DNA from 4 places in the Vibrio sp. PNB23_22_6 genome. Region 1 is predicted to be linked to each of the others. Evidence: predicted binding sites of a transcription regulator. Region 1 holds the regulator's gene; each other region holds the start of a gene.
What was found. Region 1 encodes CRP, which controls carbon source genes, mostly activating them, when cyclic AMP is high. Its sites were predicted from a motif close to TGTGANNNNNNTCACA; they were not measured.
Positions count from the first base shown of each region.

Region 1 (8,257 bases):
TGATGGAAAACGATCACATCATGCTCCATCAACAAGGTGTGTTCGTAATTCACATCAATAAAAAAATCAGGATATGCAGCATAAATATCGTGCACCGTAACATGACCAAGTGATTGAATTTTTTTTATCATCACTTGATTGGCTATGGAATTTTGTGGCTCCGGATGAGCGTAAATCACCAGAACCTTTGGTTGTGATGATTTCGGTGTCGATGGTTCAGCAGCCAAATAGTCGTCCTTGCATTGAATTATTAGGGAAAATAATCGTTATCAGTTTGTTATACTTTTTTGTCCTGCACAATGCAATTCATGACCAATAATCGACATTTCTGCCCAATACCCCTACTATTCACCGCGAGACCAATGACTAAGATGCGCTCACCGCGCGAAACGAAGTAGAACTCTATGATTACCTTCTCTGATATCCAGTTACTGCGTGGCGGCAAACCATTGCTTGAGCAAGCCTCTGCGACCATACAACCAGGCGATAAAGTTGGCCTCGTGGGCAAAAATGGCTGCGGTAAATCCACACTATTTGCCTTGCTAAAAGGTGAATTGTCGATCGATGCAGGCTCGTTCAGCCAACCGCAACATTGGGAGTTGGCTTGGGTTGCACAGGAAACCCCTGCGCTTGAACGCAGTGCGTTGGAGTACGTCATTGATGGTGACCGTGAATATCGTGGCCTAGAAGCGCAGCTGCAAAAGGCCGAAGAGGCCGATAACGGCACATTGGTTGCTGAAATCCACGGTAAGATTGAAACCATCGGTGGTTACAGTATTCGTGCGCGAGCCGCTGAACTTCTCGATGGTTTGGGTTTTAGCCAAGCGCAAATGAGTTGGAACTTAACCCAGTTCTCTGGGGGGTGGCGCATGCGCCTGAACTTGGCTCAAGCGCTGTTATGTCGCTCTGATCTATTGCTTCTCGATGAACCAACCAACCACTTAGACTTGGATGCGGTAATGTGGCTAGAACGCTGGCTGCAAAATTACCCGGGCACGCTGCTCTTGATCTCACACGACCGTGATTTTTTAGACCCTATCGTGGGTCGTATTATTCACATTGAAAACCAACAAATGAATGAGTACACCGGTAACTACTCTTCATTTGAAAACCAACGTGCACAAAAAATGATTCTGCAACAAGCCATGTTTGAGAAGCAGCAGAAGCAGATGTCACACATGCAAAGCTATATTGATCGCTTCCGCTATAAAGCATCAAAAGCACGTCAAGCACAGAGTCGTATCAAAGCCTTAGAGCGCATGGAAAAAGTGTTGCCAGCGCAGTTCGATAACCCATTTAACTTTGAATTCCGTGAGCCAGCTGCCCTGCCGAACCCAATAATGATGATGGACGAGGTCTCCGCAGGTTACGGCGATAACCTGATCTTAGAGAAGATTCGCTTGAACCTTGTTCCTGGCAGTCGCATCGGCCTACTTGGCCGCAATGGTGCGGGTAAATCAACCCTAATCAAACTGCTTTCTGGCGAATTAAAGACACAAGGTGGCGATCTGACTTATTCACAAGGCGTGAAGATTGGTTACTTTGCTCAGCATCAGTTAGAAACGCTGCACCCAGAAGAAACGCCGCTGCAACACATGATGCAGATTGCACCTGATAAAAATGAACTGGAGCTACGTAACTATTTGGGTAGCTTTGGGTTCCAAGGTGATAAAGCACTAGAGAAAGTGGCCCCCTTCTCTGGCGGTGAAAAAGCCCGTTTAGTACTGGCGTTGATCGTGTGGCAAAAACCAAACCTATTACTACTCGACGAACCAACCAACCACTTAGATCTGGACATGCGCCAAGCTCTGACCATGGCGCTACAAACCTTTGAAGGTGCCATGGTGATCGTTTCGCATGACCGCTACTTATTACGCGCGACCACCGATGATCTTTACCTTGTCCACGATCGCCAAGTCGCCCCTTTCGATGGTGACCTGAACGATTACTACAAGTGGCTGACAGAACAGCAGAAAGCTGAGCGTAAAGAAGCGCAAGCAGCACAACCTGCGAAAGACAACGTGAATAGCGCTGCGGCGAAAAAAGAGCAAAAGCGACGCGACGCTGAGTTTCGTAAACAAACAGCGCCAATTCGCAAAACGCTGACACAGTTAGAAAATAAAATGGATAAGTTAGGCGAAGCTCTGGCAAACGCAGAAGAGCAATTGGCAGATAACTCTCTGTATGAAGCCGAAAATAAGGCTAAACTTAACCAAGTGTTAGCACTTCAAGCCTCGAGCAAAGCCGAACTTGAAGAAGCCGAGATGGAATGGATGACTGCTCAAGAAACACTAGAGCAGATGGAGCTAGAGTTTAATCAATGACAACCAAGCACGCAGAATACACACTAACCCTAGAACACCTTTGGCACTTCAGTCTGCAATTTTATGGTGTGCGAGAAGTGAAAGAAGCGTGCTTGTCATTGCAAAACAACTATCACGGTAATGTGAATCTACTGCTGCTGCTCAGATGGCTCGATGAGCAGCAGGTCATCTTCCTGGAGCAAGATTGGCCGCAAGTGCAAAACTGCCTAGGCCGCAGCGAAGCCATGCTCCACTCTTTTCGCGAACTACGTCGCCACCTTAAGTCTCAAGTTAACGATGCCCTGTACCGCGAAGCCCTACAGTTCGAACTGCAACTCGAAAAACAGCAACAATCGGATCTGGTTGATTGCATTAACTCTCTAAAACTCATCAAAAATGACGGTGAACCACTGACTCAAAGATACTGTCGTCAGCTTGGCGGTGAGCACCTCCAACATGCGTTCTCAGCTCCAGTACCGAACATTCAGCATCCATAACTCAGTAAAATATCTATACTAAAGCTATAAAGGATTATATTAATAAGTCTTTCAGCAAACTCTGAAAGTACACGGAAGAGCAGTTAGGTATGACACAATTTTTTGCAGCCGCCGGGATCAAGAACCCGCACCTCCAAACCCTGTTACCACGATTTATTCGTAAAAAAGCACTGTTTACGCCTGTTTGGCAAACCTTAGATACCCCTGATGGGGATTTTCTGGATTTAGCTTGGTCTGAAGCAAACCATCATGCCAATAACAAACCCATCTTCGTCCTCTTTCATGGTCTTGAGGGCTGCTTTTACAGTCCTTACGCCAATGGCTTGATGCATGCTTTCTCACAGTCCGGATGGCTATCGGTGATGATGCACTTTCGCGGTTGCAGCGGCAAACCGAACAAGAAAGCCCGAGCCTATCACTCTGGTGAGGTCACTGACGCGCGTCACTTCCTCGAGTATCTTAATCAACGGTTTCCTAATAACCCTAAAGTCGCGGTCGGTATCTCTCTTGGTGGCAATATGTTAGCAAACTACTTGGCGCAGTATAAAGACGACCCTATTTTGAGTGCCGCGGCCATTGTGTCTGCGCCACTGGACTTGGCTGCGTGCGCCAATCGTATTGAGCAAGGCTTCTCTAAGGTCTACAAACGCTACTTGCTTTCATCACTTAAGCGTAATGCGCTGCAAAAGCACGACTTGATCCATGGAGAACTGGCCCTCTCTTATCGTTCGATCAAACGCGTGACTCGCTTATATGAGTTTGATGATCTGATCACCGCACCATTACATGGGTTCAGAGACGCACAGGACTACTATGAGCAATGTTCGGGATTAAGCAAGCTTCAGCAGATCGCTTTACCGACACTGATCATTCATGCCAAAGACGATCCGTTCATGACCGATGCGGTGATCCCTAAGTTTGTTCTGCCCGATAACATTGATTACCGCCTGTATGAGCACGGTGGTCACGTAGGCTTTCTCACTGGCACAGCATTAAAACCTAAATTCTGGCTTGAAGAAGTGCTGCCCGCCTATTATGAGAGTATCGCGGCGAATCATCTTTCTTCTGTATCCGCACAGCAAACTCTGTAAACTAACCATTCGTCATAAACGTTTGAGGTATTTATGATCATTCCTTGGCAAGACATTGCGCCAGAAACGCTAGAAAACTTGATCCGTGAGTTTGTGCTACGAGAAGGCACTGACTACGGCACGGTAGAAATTTCCCTGCAAGACAAAATCGATCAAGTTAAATCACAGCTGGAGAAAGGAGAGGCGGTCATCGTGTTTTCTGAACTGCATGAAACCGTTGATATTCAGTTAAAACAAAAATTTTAATTGCCGCACATTTTACCGTATTTCACTCCATGACAAGCGCTTGTTACATGCTATAGTGGATTATCAACCGTGCAGCGCCACTTCGCTGCACATTGCCAACGAATAATGGACTTGTTTACCTAAGATTCAGCTGGGTAAGTAATTTTTCGACAAGGTTTGTCATGTCAGCGAAACACCCAATCATTGCAGTTACTGGTTCATCCGGTGCCGGTACTACGACCACATCTGAAGCCTTCCGTAAGATGTTCAATATGATGAACGTCAAGCCCGCATGGGTTGAGGGGGACAGCTTCCACCGCTTTACTCGCCCAGAGATGGATGTAGAAATTCGTAAAGCGCGTGATCAAGGCAGACACATCAGTTACTTTGGCCCTCAAGCTAATAACTTCCCTGGACTGGAAGCCTTTTTCCGTCAATTTGGCCAGGATGGCACTGGTAGTGTACGCCGCTATCTGCACACCTTTGATGAAGCCGTACCTTATAACCAAATGCCAGGCACCTTTACCCCGTGGCAAGGTTTACCTGAAAACAGTGACGTGCTGTTCTATGAAGGATTACACGGCGGCGTGGTCGATGGTGATGTCGATGTGGCTCAGCATGTTGATTTTCTGATTGGCATGGTGCCGATCGTGAACTTAGAGTGGATTCAAAAGTTCGTACGCGATACGCGCGACCGAGGTCACTCTCGTGAAGCCGTGATGGATTCAATCGTGCGCTCAATGGACGACTATCTTAACTACATTACACCACAGTTTTCTCGTACCCACATCAACTTTCAACGTGTCCCGACCGTGGATACGTCAAACCCACTTAACGCCAAAGGCATACCAAGTCTGGATGAAAGCTTTGTTGTTATTCGCCTTCGTGGCATTAAAAATGTCGATTTTCCTTATCTACTCGCTATGATTGACGGCTCATTTATGTCACGCCACAACACCATTGTCGTGCCCGGCGGTAAGATGAGCTTTGCCATGGAGCTCATCGTCAGGCCGATTCTGCAACAGCTCATCGAAACGGGTAAAATTGGTTAAAAACCTCGCGAATAAAGTGTTTACTTTTCATACCGTGATCATGTGCACATTTTTGCTTACAAAATCTCCACCATGGCACGATTAAAATCAAGAAATCGTTTTCGAAAAAGGATACTATTTCTAACCGAAACACAAGAGAGCTTGCAGTATAGAAAAGTATTCTTATTCTAGTAAGCTAATTCGGGCTTAGCTAAAATACGGATAGCGCAAGCGTACCCTGCAGAGGAAGTGATATATTATGGTTCTAGGTAAACCTCAAACCGACCCAACACTAGAGTGGTTTCTTTCACACTGTCATATTCATAAATACCCTTCTAAGAGCACGCTAATTCACGCGGGTGAGAAAGCTGAAACGTTGTACTACATCGTTAAAGGTTCTGTTGCGGTTCTTATCAAAGACGAAGAAGGTAAGGAGATGATCCTTTCTTACCTAAACCAAGGTGACTTCATTGGTGAACTAGGTCTATTCGAAGAAGACCAAGAGCGTACCGCATGGGTTCGTGCGAAATCTCCTTGTGAAGTGGCTGAAATTTCGTTCAAGAAATTCCGTCAACTTATTCAAGTAAACCCTGACATCCTAATGCGCCTTTCTGCGCAAATGGCTCGTCGCCTTCAAGTTACTAGCCAGAAAGTGGGTGACCTAGCGTTCCTAGACGTAACTGGTCGTATCGCTCAGACTCTTCTGAACCTTGCTAAGCAGCCAGATGCAATGACGCACCCAGACGGAATGCAAATCAAGATCACTCGTCAAGAAATCGGTCAAATCGTTGGCTGTTCTCGTGAGACAGTAGGCCGAATCTTGAAGATGCTAGAAGAGCAGAACCTAATTTCTGCACACGGCAAAACTATCGTTGTTTACGGGACTCGTTAATTCCGATTAACGTTTAAAAAATTCAAAGCCACCAATAGAAACATTGGTGGCTTTTTTGTTTTAGAAAAACACTGGATTAGCGCCCTCTATTTTTTTCCGTTTGTGCTCTCAAAGATCTTATCTGCCGATGCGGCAACAAATCCTGAGTACAAGTCACCGTTATCCATTGCGTAGCGCTTAGCAAACTCGTAAAAGCCTCCAGGAATCACTTCAACACCTTCCGTAAAGGCCACTGGCACTTTATCGGCCATGGTCGAAGATTGCTCTAGCAACACCTGTGGCGTACCTTTTACTTCGCCGCCGTTTTCGTTGATGGTGAAGCCTGCTGTGCGTAGGTGGTCGTTTACTTGCTTCACTTCTTGGTGTTGGTTAAGTTGGTTTACGCTCACGGTAAAGTGATTTGCGCCGTAACCATGTGCAGCAAGCCAAGAGGCATACTCACTCTCGTTCGCCAACGTTTGGAAATCAGCGTAACTAATCTCCCACAAACGTCCACCATACAAGAAGCCGCTGCCAATCAGCTTTGAAGCATCAACCTGCTCGACCAGTTTATGAACGATGTCTTGCAGCTCTGGCGAACATTCATCGACCTTCAACTCACTGATAAACACTTTTGGTTGCTTTGGATCTGGGTGCTCAAAGTGTTTTGCCACCAGTTTTTTGCTTTCAAATACGTAGTCACCACAGGCTTTATAACCCACTGTCAAAAATGGTTTCGCCAACGTTTCAATACCGAGGGGAGCGACATTAAACGTACGTAGCGCAATATGGTCATTAATCAAAGGCTCATCTTCTTGTAGAAGTTGATGGACTTTAGCAGCAGAAGGGCAAAGACGTTGAATGTAGTCTTGCCATAGCGATTCAAATAACACATCGGGCGTCATAACGACTCCTTGTTATGAAATGTAGAGTTAGAGATAAGAGGAAGTTGACCGCTCGTTCACAGCCCCAAGGCTGTCCAGAATCACGAACACGCGGTCATCAACCTGTGACGGTATGTGAGGCATAAATGCCAGTCAGTCAACACGCGTTGGGGAGTCTTGAGCTCGCCTTTGGCGTTTGCCAGCGCGCTTTACCGGAATCCTAACTTGGTAAATAGCTCTGGCAGATAGAAGCGGTGATACTTTGTTACCGCTTCGTATTTCTCGATTACAGGCTGACACCTGGGCTCAATGTTGCAGGCAAGACCGTCTCGCGACCTTCCACTGATGCCATTGGGTACGCACAGTAGTCTGCTGCGTAGTAAGCACTTGGGCGTAGGTTACCTGACGCCCCCGGACCACCAAACGGTGCATCACCACTGGCTCCCGTCAGCTGACGGTTGCGATTCACGATACCTGCACGAATGTGGTCAACGAAGTATTCCCACTCTTGGTCGTCAGTTGAAACCAGACCCGCAGAAAGACCAAAGCGCGTATCGTTCGCTAGCTCTACCGCTTTCTCTAGCCCTTCGTAGCGCACTACTTGCAGAAGTGGACCGAAGTACTCTTCATCTGGCAGTTCAGCAATGTTCGTCACATCGATGATGCCCGGAGAAACAAACGCCGCTTCGCCCGCTTTCGCTTCAATTAAGCTTTCGCCACCAAGAGCTTGCAGGTTAGCTTGTGCATCCAGAATAAACTTGGCTGCCGCGACCGAAATTTGTGGTCCCATGAATGGCGCAGGCTCAGCAAATGGTTGGTCAACGCGAATGTTACGTGTCGCTTCCACCAACTTAGCAATCACTGCATCACCCTTATCACCAAACGGAATGTACAGACGACGAGCGCAGGTACAACGTTGACCTGCGCTGATGAAGGCTGACTGGATGATGGTGTAAACCGTTGCATCTAGGTCGCCGTAGTTACCCGAAATAACCATCGGGTTATTGCCACCCATTTCCAGCGCCAGCATCTTGTCCGGCTGACCTGCAAATTGACGATGCAGAACATGACCTGTGTTTGCACTACCCGTGAACAGCACGCCATCAATGCCTTTCGCGTCCGCTAGCGCAATGCCGGTTTCTTTCGCACCTTGGACTAGGTTAATCACACCTTTCGGTAGACCCACTTCTTCCCACAGTTTCATGGCTAATTCACCCGTCCATGGCGTTTGCTCAGACGGCTTGAATACCACTGTGTTACCCGCAAGTAGTGCTGGCACGATGTGACCATTTGGCAGATGACCTGGGAAGTTATAAGGGCCGAATACCGCCATTACACCCAATGGGCGGTGACGC
Region 1 is NZ_JBNFXP010000030.1:11,859-20,115, forward strand. It holds gene kefG (glutathione-regulated potassium-efflux system ancillary protein KefG) at 1-227, opposite strand, end outside; gene ACVA54_RS17690 (ABC transporter ATP-binding protein) at 405-2,324, shown strand; gene ACVA54_RS17695 (TIGR02444 family protein) at 2,321-2,800, shown strand; gene ACVA54_RS17700 (hydrolase) at 2,890-3,891, shown strand; gene ACVA54_RS17705 (YheU family protein) at 3,925-4,137, shown strand; gene ACVA54_RS17710 (phosphoribulokinase) at 4,299-5,168, shown strand; gene crp (cAMP-activated global transcriptional regulator CRP) at 5,407-6,039, shown strand; gene ACVA54_RS17720 (DUF1338 domain-containing protein) at 6,126-6,923, opposite strand; gene astD (succinylglutamate-semialdehyde dehydrogenase) at 7,189-8,257, opposite strand, start outside.

Region 2 (8,257 bases), on a different contig from region 1:
GTCACGTCGACAAATTTTGTACTACTCCTATGTAATTGAGTGGGTTGTGGAAATAAAAAAACGGAGCACTTGGCTCCGCTTTTCAATGGTTTTGTATTAGCTTATTTGCCCGAATCTGCGAATTTCTCTAGACCAAGGACAAGCGCAATGGCGACCAGCATCATGATAATCGCTAAGACCAGCTGCGAAGGTTGCGAGGTGATGTGCTCGAATTCAAACGGTGACAGGTTGTGTTGCAATAGTGGTACTTGCTCGCCTTTTGAATTAGTGCGCCAAGTCAGCGTCTCTTTCCATGGCCAAATTTTAGGCAACGTACCGATCATTAAGCCTGTTAGGAACATTAATGTGAAGTCGCGGAACTTGCGTAGTAACCAAGACAATAAATGCGAGAAAGAAAGTAGACCAATCACGCACCCAGTCAAGAATAAGGCGAGAATATCGACTTGGAGCCCCTTTACTGCAGCGAGAACAGGCGTGTACATTCCGATCAGTAGCAAAATGAAGCTGCCAGAAATCCCCGGTAAGATCATGGCACAGATGGCGATGGCCCCCGCAAGCAGAGTGTTCATCGCTGTTGGTTCTATATGTAATGGGTTAAGAACCGTAATGCAGTAGGCAAAAGCCACACCTGCGAGTAGGGTGACAAAGCTTAGGGCATCGCGTCTTTCCACTTGGCGAACGATGTGGTACACGGACACCAAAATCAGACCGAAAAAGAAAGACCAAATTGGAATAGGGTGTGTGTCGAGTAACCAAGTAATTAACTTCGCTAGGGTCACGATACTGGTAAAGACCCCAGTAAACAGCGAGATAAGAAAGAAGCCATTTATATGATTAAACGCGGCTTTAAAGCCATCTCTTCGCCAAATAGAGAAAAGTGATGGATTAATGCGACGAATACTTTCTAGAAGCGTGTCATAAATGCCCGTGATGAATGCAATGGTACCGCCTGATACGCCAGGAACAACATCGGCTGCACCCATCGCCATTCCTTTAAAGAAGGTGATTAGATAGTTCATTTCTCGAGTACTAAGTCATGTAGATGGTATTGAGTATACAAACATTGATGCCAAAAAAGTATGAAATAGTGGTACGGATGATATCGAAACAAATGCCAATTCTGAGAAAAGTAAGTACTTTACGACTTTAAGCTTGGGAAACACAGAGTGATATGGCGTTGTGCGCGGTGTCTATCTCTTAAGTAACCATCGCTGTTAGTTAGGTAAATTACAGCAAATAACAGACAAATACGGTGAATCTAGTTGTTTGATGACTTATTTATCATTTATGTTATCGAATTGCGCAATGCAAATGCAATTTGCATTATTGTTTTGCATTTTGCAAAAGGTTGTTGCTTAAAGGAATTTGATATGAGATATCGTGCCCAAAAATAACACTTTACAATCATGGCATGATTAATGCATAATTTGTCTCGACCCTTCTTAAGCCGAGGGTCACCTAGCCAACTGACGTTGTTAGTGAATACATATTGTTCACATCAAATATAAGCCAATCGCGTTTATTGCGGTTGGCTTTTTTTTGTCTGAACGATATTCCTAAGGCAACCAACCCTTTGGGAGCGTGTCACTGAGACAATGTTATCGTTAAACAACTTGGAAAGAATTCGCGACTATGTTGCGTTATTTTCTTTGAGCTTGAGTCAGCAACCACGCACTGAATCCTGCATCTTGAAACCACTGGGTGTATATCTAGGTGATGTTGCTATATGTGAAAAGTTGCTTATTTTCTTTGCAATTTGCATTATTTGATAAAATTGCGAAAAAAAAGGGCTGACGTATTACGTCAACCCGGTGTTTTACAGCGGTCATCTAACGGCTTAATAGCCCATCAACTGCAACAAGTTTTCTGCTGTAACAATCGCTTCTTTACGATTAGCAATATTCAGTTTCTGATATAAGTTGCGAATGTGCGTCTTGATAGTCGTGCCAGCAACATCCAATTCTTGAGCAATTTGCTCATTGCTAAAGCCCGAATAAATTAAGCCCAGTACTTGCCATTCACGTTGAGTGAGTGGGCTAGTACGCACTAGTTCTGGCACGTTCGGGTGATTCACCAATTTTTCGATGAAGTCTTCATCAAAGTGAATGGATCGACTTCGCTGATTGGAAGAGATGTCTTTCATCAACTGTTGGGCGCGGTGACGCTCTAGATCGCCCAATTCATGGCGTAGACTCAGTTTTTCGAGTAATCCGCCAATGATCGCGCCATCAATAAGGAAGTTGCCAATCATACCGGTTTGGTTGGTCATCACCAATGCCTCTTTCAGCAGATCTTTTGCTTGTTCCTCGTCTTTTTGACGCACCGCAAATACCGCCTCTACGACTAGGTTGCGGTTGGTGTCAGTGATCAAATTGGCACGCAGTGCTTCACTTTTTAAGAATTCCAACGCTTGGCGAGCTTCATCGTACTGACCCAAATTAATGTGGGCACGTACGATGTTACGCCACTGAAGTTGCTGGAAGTGGTTGCATGCTGACTCAGGGCGCACAGCAGTAATTAACCACTCTTGAATCGCTTCTATGTTGCCACGGGCTTGCCAGAAAAGGATCAACGACAGTGAGGCATTTGCTGTCCAATCGACGTGGTAAGTCGATTGATTCATCAAGTGTTGAATGTGCTCAATGAACTTGCCCGCTTTGTCCAGTTCACCACGGCCAATTGCAATACGTGCCAGCATAGAATAGCTGTGTAAGTGCTTGCTTGGTGAATGGTTTTCCAGGATTTGCAGACCCTTGTACGCACACTCTTCGGCTTCATCTAGACGATTCCAACACCAGAAAACTTGCGCACGAATACGCAGCAAGAACTCGTGCAAAGGAACATGCTGCAGTTGTTGGTCTTCAATCAAGCGGAAGGCGGAATCTTGCAATTCGAATGCTGCTTGAACGTAACCTTGCGCGATCATGATCTCACTTTGCTGCAAGATAGCCCAAAGTGCTTGGTGGTATACCTGATATTGGCGTGCCAGTTTTTCAGTTTGTTGCATCATCGGCAACGCTCGGTCTAGTTGACCAAGCACATGATTCACTTCACCTACGACTGAGGTTGCAACGATACGGCTACGGTATATCGTTGAACTTAGCTGGCTCAACGCCAGTTCAGCGAGTTCAAGCGCGCGTTCTGGCTGGTTACTATTTATGGCAACTTGGGCAAGTAGGGCATTGGCTTGGCCTTGGTAGCCAGAGTCTAATTCGATCTTGCGCTTAGTGTGTTCCTTTTCTGCCTCTGCTAGTAGCTTGCCAACTTGATTATAGCGATGCTGACTTTGCGCTAGCCAAGCACGTAGCATGGTTAATTTAGGGTGACTAAACAGCAGCTCACGATCAAGTTGGTTAATTGCCGCTTCGAGAGTGGCCAACTCACCTTGGTTAAACATCTTCCAGCCAAACTCGTTAAGAATTTCAATGATTAAGCTTATGTCACAGGATTTCTGTGCATGATGGAGCGCTTGATGTGGTGCTTTTTGGTTTAGCCACGCTACGGCGGCATTGCGGTGTAAGTCTTTTTCTTGCTGAGGAATGCGAGCAAGACGCTCATGAGATAAAAACTCACCAAACAGATTATGGAAACGGAACCAGTTTTGCTCGCCTTCTAATGGATAGATGAAAAGACCGTATCGGTTGAGCGATTCAATCATGCCTAATGCATCTTCACGTTGAGTCAACGCGAACACCAGCTCATCATTGAAGTGGTTCAAAACCGACACTTGCATGAGAAAATGACGGGTTTCGTTATCGAGTAGGTCAAAAACCTCTTCAACTAAGTAATCCCATAGATGAGCGTGATTAAACTGAGAAACTGACTCTACCGTTTGCGCGAGAGTACGGTTTTGATGCTGTGCTTGTAGTGCAATGAGCTGCAATGCCGATGGCCATCCTTCTACGTAACCGCGTAGGTTGTTTGCCATATCTTCATCAATGCCATCGGCAATGCGTTGGTTAAAAAAGCGCGTGGTTTCTTCGGTATCGAATGCCAGCAGCTCATTGCCAATTTCGATCATCAGGTCACGCACTCGTAGGTTAGCAGTCCCTAGTGGTGGGTTAGCACGACTCGTCACGACCACCGTGAGGTTATCTGGCATGTGCTTTAAGAAAAAACGCATCGATTCATGGATTTCGTCGTTGGCGATCAGATGGTAATCATCTAAAACGATATAACACTCGTACTGAAAATCTTCCATCTCAGCGAAAACTTCGCTAAATAAAGAGCGTAAAGAAGAGAATTGACGCTTTTCAGCCAGCTTTTGAGCGTTAGAGCAACTGTAATTGGTTGCTTTGTTTAAAGCTTGTAGTAAGTAATTGACGAAACGGAAGCCATCATTGTCGCTATCGTCGATGCTATACCATCCGACGTTTGGCTTATCTGACAACCATTGAGCTGCCATGGTTGTTTTGCCGTAACCAGCAGGGGAGCGAAACAAAACCAGTTTGTAGTAAGGCGCATGTTGTAGTAAGTCCAACACTCGTGGGCGGACGATGGCATTGTGTAAGCGGCCGGGGCGAGTGAGTTTAGATGGAATCCACATTGTTAATTCTGTCCTTAAATTTTTGAGCTAGCGAAACTAGAAACAGACCCACACGACCAAATTTTGATTGTGTGCAAAAAATGTTAGGGTGGCGAGTCGCTTTGAATGGTACGACATGAGAAATGCTATTTACTTTGATCCACTTCCTAATTCTTAAGAACTGAGTAAACATTGCTCATCTACGCCCTGATTTTGTGATTTTAATCACCTAAATGTTGATTTTGTTGGTCTCGTGTAGATTGGGTTGCGCGATTTTTACAGAAAAACCATTAGCGTAAAATCTTTTAATGTGATCGATAAGACAGTTTTTACATCCCAGTAAAAAGGTCAATTAAAAAAACGTCATGAATAAAATTTACTCTTTCTCTAAATTGGTTGTGATCTGAATCACTAGCAAGGGCAGGATCGACTGCTGTGTTGAGATTTAGATCACTAACTTTGCAATGCTCCCCCCCCTACGCCCTAGCTCCTACTCCTATCAGTGAGGAGATGCAGGAGGATGTTTCTTCACCTAGGGAAATGCACGATGTATGGCAGATGAATTACTACAAGACGTGAGAATTTCTTAATGAAACCTACTCAACAGAAACAATTTGACAAGAAGTCGTTCCAAGAAAGCGTGAAGAAACATCTATCTGTCACTTACGCACATACGATTGAAAATGCAGACAGCCGCGCTTGGTATCTAGCAATGGGGCACGCATTGGCTGAATTCACAACATGCGATTTGTTGGCCACAGAAGAAGATCCTCGCATTAAGAATGCGAAAAGTGTTAACTACCTTTCACTAGAATTCCTTATCGGTCGTTTGACTGGTAACAACCTAATCAGCATGGGCCTTTACGAAGAGATCACTGAAGCAATGGCTGAACTAGGTCACAACCTAACAGACCTTCTAGAAGAAGAGCGTGACCCATCATTGGGTAACGGTGGTCTAGGTCGTCTAGCGGCATGTTTCATGGACTCATGTGCAGCGCAAGAATTCCCAACCGTAGGTTACGGCCTGCACTACGAATACGGTCTGTTTAAGCAGTCGTTCAAAGATGGTCGTCAACAAGAAGCGCCAGACGCATGGCGTGGCGTTGAAGGTTACCCATGGGAAATTGCTCGTCCAGAGCTCGCACAAGAAATCGGCTTCTATGGTCACGTTGAAGTGGTCAACGTGAACGGTAAAGAAGTTCGTAAATGGGTTCCTGGCATGTCTGTAAAAGCAATGCCTTGGGATCTACCTATTGTAGGTTACGAATCAGATACGGTTTACCCTCTACGTCTTTGGGAATGTCAGGCAATTGCACCATTCTCACTAGCTAGCTTTAACAATGGTGATTACTTCGAAGCGCAACACGCGCTGATCGACGCAGGTAACATCACCAAAGTGCTTTACCCGAACGATAACCACGAGAAAGGTAAAACACTGCGTCTAATGCAACAGTACTTCCACTCAGCAGCGTCTGTGCGCGACATCCTACGTCGCCACGAAGCAGCAGGTTACACGCTCGCGGAATTGCCGAAGCAAGAGACTATCCAGCTAAACGATACGCACCCAACGATTGCTATCCCTGAGCTAATGCGCATCCTAGTGGACGAGAAAGGTCTTACTTGGGAAGCGGCTTGGGAAATCAGCTCTCACACGTTCGCGTACACCAACCACACGCTACTACCAGAAGCGCTAGAGACATGGCCAGAGTCGCTAATCCAGCGTCTACTTCCACGTCATATGGAAATCATTTTTGAAATCAACCACCGCTTCCTACAAGAAGTTCGATCGATGTGGCCTGGTGACGGTGAGAAGCAAGCTAAGCTCTCTATCATTCAAGAAGGTTTCAACCGCATGGTTCGCATGGCTAACCTATGTGTCATCGGTTCTTACGCGGTAAACGGCGTAGCAGCGCTTCACTCTGAGTTGGTTAAGAAAGACCTATTCCCAGAGTTCCACGAGATGTACCCAACTCGTCTACATAATGTAACGAATGGTATTACGCCTCGTCGTTGGTTGAAGTTCTGTAACCCAGGCCTTTCTAAGCTAATCACAGAGAAAGTGGGTTCAGAATGGCCAGCGAAACTAGAGCAACTTGAAGGTATTGCTCAGTACGCTACTGACGCGAAATTCCAAAAAGAATTCATGGCAGTGAAGAAAGAGAACAAAGAGCGCCTCGCGAATTGGGTGAAAGAGAACATGGGTATCGAACTCGATACGAATGCTATCTTCGACGTTCAAATCAAGCGTCTGCACGAGTACAAGCGTCAGCATCTCGATCTGCTACACATTCTATCTCTATACCACCGCATCCTAAACGAGCCTAGTTTTGAATGTGAGCCACGCGTATGTTTCTTCGCAGCGAAAGCAGCACCAGGTTACCACCTAGCGAAAGAAATTATGTTCGCAGTGAACAAGGTTGCCGATAAGATCAACAACGATCCTCGCATCGGTAACAAGCTTAAAGTGGTATTTATCCCTGATTACCGCGTGAGCATGGCCGAGATCATCATCCCTGCGGCAGATGTTTCACAGCAAATCTCGCTAGCGGGTAAGGAAGCTTCGGGTACAGGTAACATGAAGATGGCTCTTAACGGTGCACTAACTATCGGTACGATGGATGGCGCGAACGTTGAGATTCGTGAAGAGGTGGGTGATGAAAACATCTATATCTTCGGTCTTGATGTTGAAGGCGTGAAAGCGGTTAAAGCAGCTGGCTACAACCCTTACGACTACTACAATGCTGACCACTTACTGAAAGCGTCTCTAGACCTACTAACAGGTGAAGAGTTCACGCCAGGTCAACCAGGTCTACTACGTGCAACGTACGACAGTTTACTTGATGGTGGTGACCCATACCTATGTCTTGCTGACTTCGCATCTTATGTAAAAGCGCATGAAGAAATGGGCAAACAATACAAAGACCAAGCAGGTTGGGCTAAGAAAGCCATTCTTAACACTGCCCTAGTTGGTAAGTTCACATCAGACCGCTCAATCCGAGATTATGTGAACAACATCTGGAAACTTGAAACAGTAAAGCGTTAACAAAGCCCAGTTAAGACCAAGGTAGCCGAGCGCTACCTTTGGCATTTTTAAATAATTATCGATAAAAAATGACCCTACATGGAAGGTGTTGGTATTACCTTCGGAGAAAGCGATGAAAGAACAAACAGCATTAAAGAAAGTCGCAGACATGGCGCGATTGGCTGATAGCTACGTCAGCGCGTGGGGAGACGAGGCAAAAGTTTCTGAAGAAACATTACGCCGTTTGCTCACTTCACTTGGCTACGATACTAGCAGCGACGAGAAGCTACTGGCTTCTGCTGAGAAAAAGCATAAGAAAGACGTACTAGCCCCAGTTCTTGTTTTACGCGACGGCGAGCCAGTCGAAGTGGAACTAAACCTAGGTACGAGTGCTCGCGAGAGTGAATTTAGCTGGCGTTTAGAAACAGAACAAGGAGAGGTACTTGAAGGCTATCTTCAGTCTCAAATTGTTCGTGACGAACGTGCTGAGGGTGGCCCTCTAGTGTTTGCATTGCCAAAGAACTTGGCATGGGGTTACCACAAACTGATCATTATCCGTAAGCGCCGTAAGACGCCTTATGAAATGTCGTTGATCGTCACACCAAAAGCGTGTTTCAAACAAGAAGATCTCAACCAGCATAAAAAGCTATGGGGGCCAAGCATCCAGCTTTACACGCTACGCACTCAGCATAACTGGGGTATCGGTGACT
Region 2 is NZ_JBNFXP010000002.1:203,904-212,160, forward strand. It holds gene ACVA54_RS02670 (DUF368 domain-containing protein) at 102-1,019, opposite strand; gene malT (HTH-type transcriptional regulator MalT) at 1,838-4,546, opposite strand; gene ACVA54_RS02680 (glycogen/starch/alpha-glucan phosphorylase) at 5,115-7,568, shown strand; gene malQ (4-alpha-glucanotransferase) at 7,681-8,257, shown strand, end outside.
Region 2: a site for CRP is predicted at 4,965-4,980, ahead of ACVA54_RS02680 (glycogen/starch/alpha-glucan phosphorylase). Genes of this name have one in related genera too.

Region 3 (8,257 bases), on a different contig from region 1:
CACGCGGTCAGTTGATTCAAGTTATTCAACCGAGTGAAGCGCGTGTCGAGCCATTCTGTCCGCACTACCATGAATGCGGTGGATGTGACTTACAGCATCTTAATTATGACCAACAATTGACACATAAACAGCAGACGCTCCGCCAGCTAATGCGAAAATTCGCGGGTAGCGATATTGAGCTCGATGCGCCGATATTGGGTGAATCGCTCGGCTATCGTCGCCGTGCGCGAGTCAGTCTATTTGTAGACAAGAAAACGCGCCAATTGCATTTTGGTTTCCGTAAGAAGCAAAGCAAGCAAATCGCGCAAGTGACAGACTGCCCAGTGCTAGCGCCTGAGTTGAATGTGCTATTGCCAGAAATCTACTCGACGTTAAAAGCGTTTAGGAAACCAGAGCAGCTAGGTCACGTAGAGTTGGTGCTAGGCGACAATTGCCCATGTATTACATTGCGCCATCTAAGCAAGCTGACTGAAAAAGAAACCAACACGCTGGTGGAATTGGCGAAGTGTCATCATGCAGCGCTCTATCTGATGCCAGAAAGGGATCAGCTTGATTTGATTGAAGGTGAAGCACCTTTCTATCAAGAAGCTGGTGTCACCGTGCCATTTACGCCAAATAACTTTATTCAAGTGAACCAAGCGGTGAACCAAAAAATGGTGGCGCAAGCGTTGGAGTGGTTAGACCCACAAAGTGACGAGCGAGTGTTAGATTTGTTTTGCGGTCTAGGAAACTTCAGCCTACCAATTGCCAAGCGAGCGAAGCACGTCGTGGGGGTTGAGGGTGTCGCTGAGATGGTGGCAAAGGCAGCAAATAATGCCTCCTTGAACCAAATCAATAACGCACAATTTTATCACGCTAACCTTGAGGAAGATTTTGAGGGGCAAGTTTGGGCGGCAGAACAGTTCGACAAAGTGCTGCTTGATCCCGCAAGAGCTGGTGCGAGTGGGATCATCGATCAAGTTTCTGCACTTGGCGCACAGCGTGTAGTTTATGTTTCTTGCAATCCTGCTACCCTTGCAAGGGATAGTCAGAGCTTACTAGAACAAGGCTATCAATTAACCAAATTGGGTATGCTGGACATGTTCCCTCATACTAGCCATTTAGAGTCGATGGCACTATTTGAAAAGTCTTAACCTTTAAGACGTTGGCCACTTACTTGTGGTGAGTGGTCAAAAAGCCTGCGCATAACGCGGGGCACTAGAACTAACCTGGATGGTGATAGTCAAACCACACAAATATAATAATTAGGATGATGAGATGGTTGCGGTAAGAAGCGCGCATTTAAACCAAGACGAACAGTTTGAACTTGATAACTGGGTGGCTAGCCTAGGGCAAGAGAAGAACACAGCAAAACGCTTAGCTGAAGTGTATCGAGACTGCCAAACGATTTTGGTCGATCACGAACAGGCTGAGCTATTGTTGTGGCGTGGACGAGAGATGATCGAGATCTTGATCACCTTGTCGATGGATAAAGCGACGTTAATCGCTGCCCAACTGTTTCCTTTGGTCTCTAGTGGTGCTTTTGACAGAGAAGCACTGGAAGAGAAATACAGCAAAGAAATCATTAAATTGATTGATGGTGTCGAGGAAATGGCAGCCATCGGACAACTTAATGTGACCATGGACGGCGGTGCGGCGTCGTCTCAAGTGGATAACGTTCGTCGTATGCTGTTAGCGATGGTCGACGATTTTCGCTGCGTGGTCATCAAGCTGGCTGAGCGTATCTGCAACCTGATTGAAGTCAAACAAGCGCCAGATGAGGTGCGATGTGCAGCCGCAAAAGAGTGTGCCAACATCTATGCGCCACTTGCTAACCGTCTTGGTATTGGTCAGCTGAAATGGGAAATAGAAGATTACGCATTTCGTTACCAACAACCTGAAACCTATAAGCAAATCGCTAAGCAGCTTTCTGAGCGCCGTATTGTACGTGAACAGTACATTAAAGACTTTGTTGATGACCTCACTCAAGAAATGAACACTTTTGGCATCAACGCTGAAGTCAGTGGTCGTCCAAAGCATATTTACAGTATCTGGCGAAAAATGCAGAAGAAAAGTCTGGCATTTGATGAATTGTTTGACGTACGTGCAGTACGTATCATCGCCGACAAACTTCAAGACTGTTATGCCGCACTTGGTGTGGTTCACACCAAATACAAGCACTTGCCAAATGAGTTTGACGACTATGTCGCCAACCCAAAACCAAATGGTTACCAATCAATTCACACCGTCATCCTTGGTCCGGAAGGTAAGACAATAGAGATCCAGATCCGAACCAAGCAAATGCATGAAGAGTCGGAGCTGGGTGTCGCTGCGCACTGGAAATACAAAGAAGGTGCAAGTACTCGCAGCGGCTACGACGAGAAGATTACATGGTTACGTAAGCTACTGGATTGGCAAGAAGAGATGTCCGATTCTGGCGAAATGCTGGATGAGCTACGCAGTCAGGTATTCGATGACCGCGTGTATGCCTTTACCCCGCGTGGCGATGTTGTCGACTTGCCAATGGGCGCGACGCCACTTGATTTCGCCTACCACATTCACTCAGAAGTGGGCCACCGTTGTATCGGCGCCAAAGTTGCGGGGCGAATCGTACCATTTACCCACAAACTGCAAATGGGCGATCAGGTAGAAATCATCACTCAGAAAGAACCGAATCCATCACGTGATTGGTTAAACCCTTCTTTAGGTTTCGTCACATCAGGCCGCGCGCGTGCGAAAATCAATGCATGGTTCCGTAAGCAAAGCCGTGAGAAGAACCTAGAAGCCGGCCGTGAAATTCTTGAACATGAGTTAGCAAAAATTGGTGCAACGCTCAAAGATGCAGAGCACTACGCGGTGAAGCGCTTTAACGTCAACAGTGCGGATGAGCTTTACGTTGGCATTGGTAGTGGTGATTTGCGAATTAACCAAATTGTTAACCATATTAATGCATTAGTTAATAAGCCAACAGCCGAAGAAGAAGACAAGCAAGCGCTCGAAAAGCTGCAAGAAGCAGAGGGTAAAGCACCCGCACAAAGCCGACCACAAAAAGATGCCGTGGTTGTCGAGGGGGTCGATAACCTGATGACGCACCTTGCGCGTTGCTGTCAGCCAATCCCAGGTGATGAAATCGCAGGGTACATCACCCAAGGTCGAGGTATTTCGGTTCACCGCAGTGATTGTGAACAGCTTGATGAGCTTCGCCATCATGCACCAGAACGTATCATCGATACCGTATGGGGTGGCGGCTATGTTGGCTCATACATCCTGACCGTTCGCGTTGAAGCGATGGAACGTGGCGGTCTACTAAAAGACATCACCACACTGTTTGCCAACGAAAAAATCAAAGTCACCAGCATGAAGAGCCGCGTCGATTACCGTACGCAAATGTCGATCATGGACTTTGATCTTGAAGTCACCAACCTTGAAGTGTTCTCTCGCGTATCGAAACGCGTTGAGCAGATTAAGGATGTCATGTCGGTAAAACGCCTCGGCTAAAATTCTCGTCATACTTGAAGCTGATAGCGTTGTTGCCTGCGCTCACTCCGGAGTGCCGGCCCAGGCTCATCACATAGGCAAGCTATGCTCAGGAGTCTCGCTCGCTTGCCGCCTAGCTACAGCTTCAATTATTTAGAGAATTGATCAACATATAACAAAGGTGAGTGGTTTTGACTGCTCACCTTTTTCTTTAGATAGAAAGGGTTAAAGGAACAGAAAAATGAGTCATCCAATTGAACAGTTAGAACAAATCATGGCGAAGCTGCGTGACCCAGAAAGTGGCTGTCCTTGGGATTTAAAGCAGACATTTGACACTATCGTTCCTCACACTATCGAAGAAACCTATGAAGTCGTTGATGCGATTCAAAACCGCGATTGGTCAAACCTAAAAGAAGAGCTCGGAGACTTGTTGTATCAAGTGATTTTTTATAGTCAGTTGGCCAAGGAGCAGGCGTTGTTTGATTTTTCTGATGTGGTGGAGACGGTGAATGAAAAACTGACTCGTCGCCATCCTCATGTTTTTTCTGAAGTGGAATTTGATTCCGAAGAAGAAATTCATGCCAATTGGGAAGCGGAAAAAGCCAAAGAAAAAGCACAAGTAGGCAAATCGGAAGAAAGTATTCTAGACTCAATACCAAACTCTCTGCCTGCGCTTTCTCGTGCTACAAAGATTCAAAAGAAATGCGCTAAATATGGTTTCGATTGGGATTCACTTGGCCCGGTAGTAGAGAAGGTTCAAGAAGAAATTGAAGAGGTCATGGAAGAGGTACTTCAAATCACACCAGATGCAACTAAGGTAGAGCTTGAGTTGGGGGATTTATTGTTTGCAACGGTAAATCTTTCACGTCACTTGGGGCAAGATCCTGAAGTGGCACTGTCTAAAGCGAATTTGAAGTTTTCAAGACGTTTTAAAGGCGTAGAGGCGAAGGTCGCGCAAAAGGGAAAAACGCTAACGGACTTTAGTTTGAATGAACTGGAATCGATGTGGGATGAAGTAAAACGAGAAGAGTGAAGCCAAAATGGCATGAGCACTCGACTTTGATTTGAAGCAAAAAATAAAAAATTGCGGTGTGATAGATTTCACGTTGTGGCGTTAGGGAGCTTCTGGTATATTTACGTCCCGTCCAGAAGCACTCCATTTCCCTCATTCAACCAATTTCAGGTTAAACATGACGACAAATTACATTTTTGTTACTGGCGGGGTTGTATCCTCTCTAGGTAAAGGTATTGCAGCAGCATCTCTTGCGGCTATTCTTGAAGCTCGTGGTCTTAAAGTGACGATGATGAAGCTTGACCCTTACATCAACGTTGACCCAGGCACAATGAGCCCAACTCAACACGGTGAAGTGTTTGTTACAGAAGATGGTGCGGAGACTGACCTTGACCTTGGTCACTACGAGCGTTTCATTCGCACTAAGATGACTAAGCGTAACAACTTCACTGCTGGTCGTGTTTACGCAGACGTTCTACGTAAAGAGCGTCGTGGTGACTACCTAGGTGCTACCATTCAGGTAATTCCTCATATCACTAATGCTATCAAAGACCGCGTAATCGCAGGTTCTGAAGGCCATGATGTTGCTATCGTTGAGGTAGGCGGCACGGTAGGTGATATCGAGTCACTGCCATTTATGGAAGCAATTCGTCAGCTAGCAGTAGAACTTGGTCGCGAGCGCGCAATGTTCATGCACCTAACTCTAGTTCCTTACCTAGCAGCTGCTGGCGAAGTGAAAACTAAGCCAACTCAGCACTCTGTTAAAGAGCTGCTATCTATCGGTATCCAACCAGATATTCTAGTTTGTCGCTCAGATCGTATGATCCCAGCAAACGAACGTAAGAAGATTGCTCTTTTCTGTAATGTTCAAGAAAAAGCAGTTATCTCAATGAAAGACGTAGATTCTATCTACAAGATCCCTCAACTAATCAAAGCTCAAGGTCTAGACGATCTTGTTTGTGCTCGTTTTGGCATTAATGCTCCAGAAGCAAACCTGTCTGAGTGGGAACAAGTAATCTACGAAGAAGCGAACCCAACAGGTGAAGTTACGATTGGTATGGTTGGTAAGTACATTGAACTGCCAGATGCATACAAATCAGTAAACGAAGCCCTAAAACACGCAGGTCTTAAGAACCGTCTGAGCGTTAAGATTCAGTATGTAGACTCTCAAGATGTTGAGAACAAAGGTGTCGAGATCCTTGAAGGTCTAGACGCAATCCTTGTTCCTGGTGGTTTCGGTGACCGTGGTATCGAAGGTAAGATTCGTGCAGCGCAATACGCTCGTGAAAACAATGTTCCTTACCTAGGTATCTGTCTAGGCATGCAAGTCGCACTGATCGAATACGCGCGTAACGTAGCGGGTATGGAAGGTGCGCATTCAACAGAATTTAACAAAGAAACTAAGTACCCTGTGGTAGGCTTGATCACAGAATGGGTTGATGGCGAAGGTAAAGTTGAAGAACGTACCGAGAAGTCTGACCTAGGTGGTACGATGCGTCTTGGCTCACAACTTTGTCACCTAGAAAAAGGCACAAAAGCACGTGAGCTTTACGGCAACGCGACTATTTATGAGCGTCACCGTCACCGTTATGAAGTGAACAACAATCTTCGTCCGCAAATCGAAAAAGCAGGCTTAAAAGTATCAGGTCTATCTGCAGACAAGAAACTGGTAGAAGTGATTGAGAACCCAGCTCACCCATGGTTTGTAGCGGCTCAATTCCACCCTGAGTTCACATCTACACCACGTGATGGTCACCCACTGTTCGCTGGTTTCGTGAAAGCGGCTGGTGAATACCAACGCGGCGAATTTGAGAAGTAAGTAAGGAATACAGGCAGTAACGTAAGCTGTGTTGCTGCCTTTAATTTTGACATTATATATTCAACGAGAAGGAAACATTCAATGTCTAAGATCGTTAAAGTTCTAGGTCGTGAAATCATCGATTCACGTGGTAACCCAACAGTAGAAGCTGAAGTACACCTAGAAGGCGGTTTCGTAGGTATGGCTGCTGCTCCATCTGGCGCATCTACTGGTTCTCGCGAAGCTCTTGAACTACGTGACGGTGACAAAGCCCGTTTCCTAGGTAAAGGTGTTCTTAAAGCTGTTGAAGCGGTAAACGGCGCAATCGCTGAAGCTCTAGTTGGCAAAGACGCGAAAGACCAAGCTGCAATCGACGCAGTAATGATCGAACTAGACGGCACTGAAAATAAATCTAAGTTCGGTGCGAACGCTATCCTAGCGGTTTCTCTAGCAAACGCTAAAGCTGCAGCAGCAGCTAAAGGCATGCCTCTATACGAGCACATCGCTGAGCTAAACGGTACTGCAGGTCAGTTCTCAATGCCTCTACCAATGATGAACATCATCAACGGTGGTGAGCACGCAGACAACAACGTTGACATCCAAGAGTTCATGATCCAACCAGTTGGTGCTAAGACTCTTAAAGAAGGTCTACGTATCGGTGCTGAAGTGTTCCACAACCTAGCTAAAGTTCTTAAGTCTAAAGGCTACAGCACTGCAGTTGGTGACGAAGGTGGTTTCGCTCCTAACCTTAAGTCTAACGCTGAAGCACTAGAAGTTATCGCAGAAGCTGTTGCAGCTGCTGGTTACGAACTAGGTAAAGACGTTACTCTTGCTATGGACTGTGCAGCATCTGAGTTCTTCGACAAAGAAGCTGGCATCTACAACATGAAAGGCGAAGGTAAAACTTTCACTTCTGAAGAGTTCAACCACTACCTAGCTGAGCTAGCTAACCAATTCCCAATCGTTTCTATCGAAGACGGTCTAGACGAGTCTGATTGGGATGGCTTCAAGCACCAAACTGAACTACTAGGTGACAAGCTTCAACTAGTAGGTGACGACCTATTCGTTACTAACACTAAGATCCTTGCTGAAGGTATCGAGAAAGGCGTAGCTAACTCTATCCTTATCAAGTTCAACCAAATCGGTTCTCTAACAGAGACTCTAGCTGCAATCAAGATGGCTAAAGATGCAGGTTACACAGCAGTAATCTCTCACCGTTCTGGCGAAACTGAAGATGCAACTATCGCTGATCTAGCGGTAGGTACAGCTGCAGGTCAAATCAAGACTGGTTCTATGAGCCGTTCTGACCGCGTTGCTAAGTACAACCAACTAATCCGTATCGAGGAAGCTCTAGGTGAGCGCGCTCCTTTCAACGGTCTTAAAGAAGTTAAAGGTCAAGCTTAATTCTTAATTGAATTAATGGCTTAGCTTAAAGTTTTGAAACGCTCCACTTCGGTGGGGCGTTTTTTTTATCTGATATAATGGCGCGGGCTTCGCCCTTTTGGAACACTTTTCTTCGAGAGTCGAGAACGGACTTCAAAGGAGTATCGCGAACTTTTATTTGTCATTTCTTTGAATGCCGAAGAAGAGGGTAGAGAATCTCTTTGTTTCATTTTGCGGCTTTTTTTCCTGTAAGGAGCGTGTGAGTATCTTCATCTCCCCTAGAGGCTACCTCGCATTTATGCTATATATGTCCTCTTATCTAATCCCTTCCGGTACAGAATGTTAGCAGCGATATGCGAATCTTTGTTATAGCCCTTACGTTACTGTTTGGCTGGCTTCAATACACTCTATGGTTTGGTAAAAATGGAGTGTCGGACTACTACACAGTGAAAGATGAAATTGAAGTTCAGCAACAAGTGAACAGCAAGCTGCAAGCTCGTAATAATGAGATGTTCGCAGAAATTGATGACTTACGACAAGGTCTTGATGCGATTGAAGAGCGAGCGCGTCATGAGCTTGGCCTAGTCAAAGAAGGGGAAACTTTCTAC
Region 3 is NZ_JBNFXP010000025.1:16,037-24,293, reverse strand. It holds gene rlmD (23S rRNA (uracil(1939)-C(5))-methyltransferase RlmD) at 1-1,133, shown strand, start outside; gene relA (GTP diphosphokinase) at 1,258-3,477, shown strand; gene mazG (nucleoside triphosphate pyrophosphohydrolase) at 3,698-4,489, shown strand; gene ACVA54_RS16530 (CTP synthase) at 4,647-6,287, shown strand; gene eno (phosphopyruvate hydratase) at 6,369-7,670, shown strand; gene ftsB (cell division protein FtsB) at 8,003-8,257, shown strand, end outside.
Region 3: a site for CRP is predicted at 4,547-4,562, ahead of ACVA54_RS16530 (CTP synthase). Genes of this name have one in related genera too.

Region 4 (8,257 bases), on a different contig from region 1:
AGTGTCTCACTGGTTGGTATCACCTCTGCTAAAAACAGGTGATATGAGCATGGGCGGTTTTGACTTCATCAAACCAATCACTAAGCCAGTTGTAAGTGCGATTAAAGAGCCTCTATCGACATTTGGTGACACCATGGGTGGTGTAGCCCTGATCGCTCTAGGTATCGGTACTATCTTCGTTGCTATCACCGTAATGGGTAAGCTAATGAAGAGCCTAATGGTTGGCCGTGCTCGTGATATCCTTAAGAATGCAATCGGTCGTGGTCCTATCCACGGTATCGTATCGGGTTCAGTTGTAACGGTACTTGTTCAGTCTTCTTCTACGACAACAAGTCTAATGGTTCCGCTGGTTGGCTCAGGTGTTCTGAAAGTACGTGACATTTACCCGTTCACTCTAGGTGCTAACATCGGTACATGTATCACGGCATTACTCGCAGCAACTGCAGTATCTGGTGAGTTCGCCGTATTCGCATTACAAATTGCACTCGTACACCTAGCGTTCAATATTTTGGCGACACTGTTCATCTTCGGCATCCCATTCTTACGTGAGATTCCAGTGAAATGTGCTGAGCTGATTTCTGAAATGGCAGTTAAAAACAAAGCCGTAGTGGCCGCTTACTTGCTAACGGTTTTCCTAGTACTGCCAGGCTCAATTCTTGCTCTGACAGTATAAAAATACGATTACCATCACTTATTTCTAAGCCCGCGACCTTGGTTGTGGGCTTTTTTTTGTTGGTTGTCTTACCTTCCTTCATCACTCTAAAGGAATGACAGAGAAAGAAATCGCAACAACAGCGAACTGGCTTCAATCTATACGTTGCTCTAAACCACTTTTCCACCGCAACAGGCAAGTCACTGACTGTTCCGAGTTGGTCTTAGCGCCATACCTGCAGCGAAGTAATAGGAAGATTCTCTTTCATAGAGCGACAAAAAAGGGCTACCCATAGAGGCTAGCCCTTTCATTATTGATTTATCTTTAAACGGAAAATGGATACTGAATTGGGTCGTGGTGCTCGTAGCCTTCTACCCAGAAGTCATCCAATGTTACCCACGTCTCCAAATCTTCTAGAGACTTGATTTCCGGATTAATATGGAACGTCGGTGCTTTTAGCGGTTCACGCTGTAACTGGATATCACGCATTGGTTCAAGCTGATCTTCATAGATGTGAGCATTGACAATCTTGTGGTAAGCCAGGCCAGGCTTCTTACCCGTTATTTGCGCCATGATAGCCAAGAAGACATACACTTGAACCATATTGAAGTTCAAGCCTAACGGGACATCACAAGAGCGCTGCGTACTATTTAAGTACAGCGTATCCCCCAGCAGTGAAAAGTGATGACTGTACATACAAGGGCGCAAACAGCCCATATGAAATTCACCCGGATTGTAAAAGTTAAGGATTTCACCACGGTCATCAACACCACGCGTCAAATCATCCACAATCTTACGCAATTGATCGATATGACCGCCATCTGGCTTCGCCCATGAACGTCCTTGAACGCCGTATACACGGCCCATGTCATCTTCACCTTTACGATACGGGTTGTTCAACCATGCTTGGTTTAAGTTTGCGTTCGCATCCCAAGTTTTAGTGCCTAACTTACGGAAGTCCTCTGCATTATCGTAACCGCGAATATAACCAAGTAACTCAGCGACCGCCGCTTTCCAAAAACTCTTACGCGTGGTCACGAGCGGAAATTGGTTGTTTGCGACGTCGTAAGACAAGTCCGCATTGATTACTGTTAGGCAACGTTTGCCAGTACGTTCGTTTTCAATCCAAACACCTTGGTCAACGATACGCTGACACAAATCTAAATACTGTTTCACACCCGTTCCTTACTTTGTTTTAACTTGTGCTTTATCTTGGTAAAGGCCACGTTTATATGCCCAAACCATCATTCCAACGCCCAAAATAATCATTGGTGACGATAATATTTGCCCCATCGAAATGTACCCTCCGAAGAGACCAAGTTGCGCATCCGGTTCACGGACAAACTCAATGAGGAAACGGAATGTTCCGTAACCCGCTAAAAATAGCCCTGACACGGCACCAAGTGGACGTGGCTTCTTAATAAACCAGTTTAAGATGAAGAATAGCACCACACCTTCTAGTAGCATTTCATATAGCTGAGATGGGTGGCGTGGTAAAGGCCCGCCATTAGGGAAGATGATTGCCCACGGTACATCGGTCACACGGCCCCAAAGCTCACTGTTCATGAAGTTGCCTAAACGCCCCATACCTAGGCCAAATGGCACAAGCGGTGCAACAAAATCGGCCACACCAAAGAATGTTCGACCGTTCTTACGTGCATACCAGAACATTGCGGTGATAACACCGAGTAGTCCTCCGTGGAACGACATCCCCCCCGTCCACACTTTAAACAAGTAAAGAGGATCGGCTAGAAACAGATCGAAATTATAGAAAAGAACATAGCCAACACGACCACCAATCACGACGCCAAGAAAGCCCGCAAACAGTAAGTCTGATACTTGCTCACGCGTCCAGCCGCTTCCCGGCTTGTCTGCACGACGATTAGCAAGCCATAAGGCAAAGATGAAACCAATCAAGTACATCAAGCCATACCAACGCACCGACACAGGACCAATAGAGATTAAAACCGGATCAATATTGGGAAATTCAAAGTATCCCTGAGACATAAATCATTCTCTTCTTATAGCAAATAAAACAAATATACCTAAGTAACCTCAAGAGGCTTGGGTATAAACTCACAGCAGCATTGTTGCTGCGACAAACATTAAGAACACCGCAAAGATTTTCTTTAATACCGTTGTAGGAAGGTTGGTTGCCATTTTCGCACCAAATTTGGTCGTCATCATCGACGTCATCGCTATCGAAATCAGAGCTGGCAGGTAAACATACCCAATACTATACGCAGGTAAACCTTCAACGTTATAGCCATGCAAAATAAAGCCCATCATGCCTGAAATCGCTATCACGCAGCCACATACTGATGATGATCCCACGGCTTTACGCATTTCGATCCCATGCTTATTCAAAAATGGCACTGATAGTGAACCACCACCAATCCCCGCAAGGCTAGATGCCACACCAATCCCCATACCATACATCACGGTGACGGAACGACTTGGCATCGATCTGTTTCTGGTTACTTTAATCGAGCGAAACATTTGTACAGCAAGACAAAAAACAATTCCCCCAAAAACTTTTGGTAAGTAATGGGTCGGGATCCACTCAGCAAGATTAGCACCAACAAAGCCACCAATCACCACACCTGGCATCAACCATTTCACCACAAACATGTCCACGTTGCCGAGTTTAAGGTGGTTCAGGGCGGATGAGCCCGATGTCACAATGATACTCGCAAGCGATGTGGCGAGAGCCATATGCATACTCATCTCAATTGGAATGCCCGCAAGTGGAAGGAGATACAACAATGCTGGCACAACAATCAGGCCGCCTCCGATCCCAAGAAGCCCCGCCATGACGCCAACAAAAGCGCCTAGCGCCAACAATAAAAAAAATAAAGAAACAGTCACAATTACCTACTTTTTACCCGCACGAATAAAGCCTGCAAATCCTTGTTGAATAAAAAAATCATGCATCATCTGGTGAATATCTTGTCCATAAGACATCGACATGGCTTGTTTGGCGAGTTTTTCTAGTTCTTTTTGTTCACTATGACGAATTAAGTATTTAACCTTAGCAACATTGGAGGTGTTCATACTCAAACAGGTATAACCTAACCCCAGTAGCAATAGTGCACCAAAGGGGTCTCCAGCCAACTCACCACAGATACAAACTGGCACTTGATACTGATGGCAGACATCATGAATTTGCTTCAAGGCTAAGAGCACGGCTGGGTGCATAGACTCATAAACATCCGCAACTCGAGAATTGTTCCGGTCCACCGCGAGCAAATATTGCGTCAAATCGTTCGTGCCAACAGATACAAAGTCGACTCGATGCGCAATTGCTGGCAATAAGTAAACCATGGATGGAACCTCAATCATGACACCGATGTCCGGCGCCGGGATCCGCTCATCCAGTAACACGACTTCACTGTAGGCTTGATTGATCAAGGTAATGGCATCATCCAACTCTTTAATGCCCGAAATCATCGGTAACAAAATACTCAAATTCCCGCTCTCAGCACTCGCTCTGAGCATGGCACGTAATTGGATTAAGAAAATGTCGGGATGATCTAATGTAAAACGGATACCACGCCAGCCTAAGAAGGGATTATCTTCCTCAATGGGTAGATATGGCAGCGGCTTATCACCACCAATATCTAAAGTACGCATCACCACACGCTGGTTTGGGTAACTATTTAATATTGCTTGGTACTGATGATACTGCTCATCTTCCGATGGAAAGTGATGTTGAAGTAAAAAGGCAATTTCTGTTCGATACAGACCGACGCCATCGACACCGGAGTTAATCGCAATATTGCTGTCTGCGCTAAGGCCCGCATTAAGCATCACTTCAACATGGAGGTCGTCGAGAGTCGTTGCTGGCAACGCAAGATCTTTATTGACCATTGCGTACAGCTCAGATTCTTCATTAACCAGGCTTCGATATTCACGCAGAAGCTGACGGTTCGGCTCTAAAAAAACCTCACCCGTATAGCCATCGACAATCCCTAGCTTACCATTCACCTCACAGGTGTTAATGTGAGCTCCCATGATAGCAGGGACGCCTAAAGCGCGTGATAAAATCGCCGCATGGGAATTCGCCGCACCTTCCAGTGATACGACGGCAAGCAGGTGCTGCTTAGGAATGGACGCCAGTAAGGTTGCCGTCAACTCATTAGCAACCAAGATAACCGGGCGATCAATCGCCGAATGCTCTTGCTCACTATTTTGTAGAAAGTACAACAGCCTTTGGCCAAGCTCTTTGATATCTTGTGCGCGCTCACGCAGATAGACGTCAGACATACGGGCAAAGCGGTTAGAGTAAGTCTCAACAACTTGACGTAAAGCCCATTCCGCTCGATCACCTTTCTCAATCTGTTTTTTAAGATCTCCGCGCAGCATAGGGTCGTTAAGTAAGTGAGTAAAAAGATCAAAAATGGCCAACGCATCTTTATTTATTTCACTGTCGAGTTTCTTACGCATACGGCGGAAGTCGTTTAATGCCCTCTCTACGGCAACCGCCAAAAGTTCGTGTTCACGTTCTTTATCCAGAGTCGATGTGGGGAATACATCATTTAAGCTAGGCTGGGTATTGTCAAACCAAAACTCCCCAATCGCCACGCCCGTAGAAGCAGGCAATCCTTTTATCACTTTAGGCTTCGATGCCAACTGCCAGTGACCGAGGTTTTGAGCATGAGCAATCAACACCGCAAGCTGAGCTGAGAGCGTCACAAGGAAAGACTCTTCCATCTCACTAAACAAACGTGGCGTTTTTTGCTGAATGACCAGAACACCTAATACTTTTTTGCGGTGAATGATCGGTGTACCGAGGAACGAGTGGTAAACCTGTTCACCAAGTTGAGGAAAAAACTTAAAATCAGGATGGGTCGCCGCTTCTGCAAGGTTTAGCGGTTCAGCACTACGCTTTACCAACCCTACCAGACCTTCATTGAAGTTGATATGAATACTATCGCCTTCAAAAATAAGGCCTTGAGTTGCCATCAACTCAAGGCGCTGCATTTCTTCATTTGCAAGATAGATAGTACAACACTCAGAACAAAGGGCAGCACAAGTCTCTTTTACCAATATATCAAAAGCCAGATGTACATCATCGACTCTGGAGACTTTTTCAACTATGTCCCTTAGCTGACTAAGCATGTTTATCCTCTACCTACGTTGCTTTTTTCTTTTCCCTTTCGTTTTACGCTCGCGAAAAGGCATCGCTAAAGATGCAAATTCTTTCATGGCTCGACGATAAACATCTCGCTTGAAAGAAACAACTTGCCTAACTGGATACCAATAGCTCACCCAGCGCCAACCATCAAATTCAGGGGATTTCCCACGCTGCATATTGATACGAGATTCATCGCATTCTAATCGCAACAGAAACCATTTCTGTTTTTGGCCGATACAAACAGGCTTAGAGTCCCAACGAACCAATCGCTTTGGTAACTTATATCTTAACCAATGACGGCTTGCTGCTATGATCTTAACGTCTTTATTCGTCAGACCGACTTCTTCATATAACTCCCTGAACATGGCTTGTTCAGGTGTTTCACCTTCGTCAATTCCACCTTGTGGAAATTGCCATGAGTGCTGCCCGTATCGTTTAGCCCAGAAGACCTGACCATGGTTATTACATATCACAATACCAACGTTGAGTCGGTAACCATCGCCATCTATCACCGGCTAACCTCTATGAATAATTTTTTATTACCGTGATTTTTCCACATATCCCCATTACTAGCAAACTTACTGATGTGATATGAGCAAGATTTATTAGCACCTCGCCTTCACTGGATATCTTTTACTCAAATCCAACTTTATCAACATAGCATTGAGACATGACCCACATTTATTCACCTTTTCTGTGAATAACTTTGTGAAGAAATCGACATCAACAATATTTTTTGTTCAACACCATTCTTAGCGCCATTATCTAAAATTGAGAAAAATCACAATAAACAACTGATAATAAATGATTATAACCTCTATATGAACAAAATGCGCCCTCATTTATTTTGATGATCTTTTCACCACACACAGATCGGTTAAAGATCGTTCAATAGGCTATTTATCCACATACAACAGGTAGGACTTCAGGTTATCTCGCTAAAATCAAGTCGCAATACACCGCCATAACACTGTGTATTCGTCCACTACCCATCAAGATCTTGTCGGTTGCTGTCATTTCTGTGGATAAGTAGTGAATTAATCATTCTTAATTCAGCTTGATGCAATCTTGGGCAGTGTATTTTCCGGTAATTTGGTAAACTCAATGTTTTAGTTATCACTATCACATTATGAAACCAGAACCACACTCTGAAGCTGAACTCATGGAAAGAGCACACGACATTGCAGGCTTAACATTTGCTGAGCTTGCAGAAGAAGCCGAAATGATCGTGCCTGAGAACTTAAAACGCGATAAAGGCTGGGTGGGTCAACTGCTCGAATGGCATCTCGGTGCGCCTGCGGGAAGTAAACCTCAGCAAGATTTCGCCAAGCTCGGGATAGAATTAAAGAGCATTCCTATTGGTTACTCTGGCAAGCCATTAGAGACGACCTTTGTTTGTGTTGCCCCACTGACAGGTGTACAAGGACTGACATGGGAAACCAGCCATGTGCGTAACAAACTATCTCGCGTATTGTGGGTACCCGTTGAGGGGGAGCGAGAAATACCGCTCGCAGAAAGACGTGTAGGCAGCCCACTAATATGGTCTCCTGACCAAGAAGAAGAACACATCCTAAGAAATGATTGGGAAGAGTTGATGGAAATGATCGTTCTAGGCAAATTCGATCAAATTTCGGCCAGACATGGCGAAGCACTGCATTTGCGCCCAAAAGCCGCCAATGCAAAAGCACTGACGGAAGCTTATAGCTCTTATGGAAAACCGATAAAAACCCTACCTCGAGGCTTCTATCTCAGAACACAATTTACTGAGCAGATCCTACTGAAGCATTACATCAACGCACAATCAGAATAATGATGCTGTCTTGGATCAGTGCGTCACCAGTGACAGTTCAATGTCACAGTACGAGTCAGAGCCTTCACTACCGAACTCATCGTAAGCGTTGTGCAGTCTCAAGTAGGCTTTATCTATCCCTAACCGCAGCAGCTCTTCTTTCACCAACTCTAACGACCCAAAGTGAATGGGATCTTCGCCATTTTTTATTGGCTCAAGCTGATGTTTATACTCCACTGCTAGCAAATAGTCAGAGACATCAGAACAACCAATCACAAAAACCTTAGGTTTTTTGTAGGTATCTTTGTGGTGGCCATGTAGCCACATGTCCAGTTGATGTATCTGCATAATTCACCTCCTTTACGGTTTAAGTGTAGTTGCACAATGCTCCGCTTTCGAGTCATCCAATCTACGAACGGAAATCATTTGCCCAGTTGGTTGGAATTCCCCTATATTGTAATAACTTACTCGACCGTAAACTGTGCAAGGAAGTGATATGCTATATACGAAGCTCCCTCACTCATCTCTAGAGATCAGTAAGATCAGCCTTGGTACTATGACATTTGGTGAACAAAATACTGAACGAGACGCCTTTGAACAGATCGACTTTGCTCTTGATTACGGGATTAACTTCATTGATACCGCAGAAATGTATCCCGTTCCACCGCAAGCTAAAACT
Region 4 is NZ_JBNFXP010000007.1:37,228-45,484, forward strand. It holds gene ACVA54_RS07820 (Na/Pi symporter) at 1-673, shown strand, start outside; gene ACVA54_RS07825 (thymidylate synthase) at 977-1,828, opposite strand; gene lgt (prolipoprotein diacylglyceryl transferase) at 1,838-2,659, opposite strand; gene ACVA54_RS07835 (sulfite exporter TauE/SafE family protein) at 2,729-3,520, opposite strand; gene ptsP (phosphoenolpyruvate--protein phosphotransferase) at 3,527-5,773, opposite strand; gene rppH (RNA pyrophosphohydrolase) at 5,783-6,301, opposite strand; gene mutH (DNA mismatch repair endonuclease MutH) at 6,919-7,599, shown strand; gene ACVA54_RS07855 (DUF6482 family protein) at 7,615-7,926, opposite strand; gene ACVA54_RS07860 (NADP(H)-dependent aldo-keto reductase) at 8,075-8,257, shown strand, end outside.
Region 4: a site for CRP is predicted at 6,454-6,469, ahead of rppH (RNA pyrophosphohydrolase). Genes of this name have one in related genera too.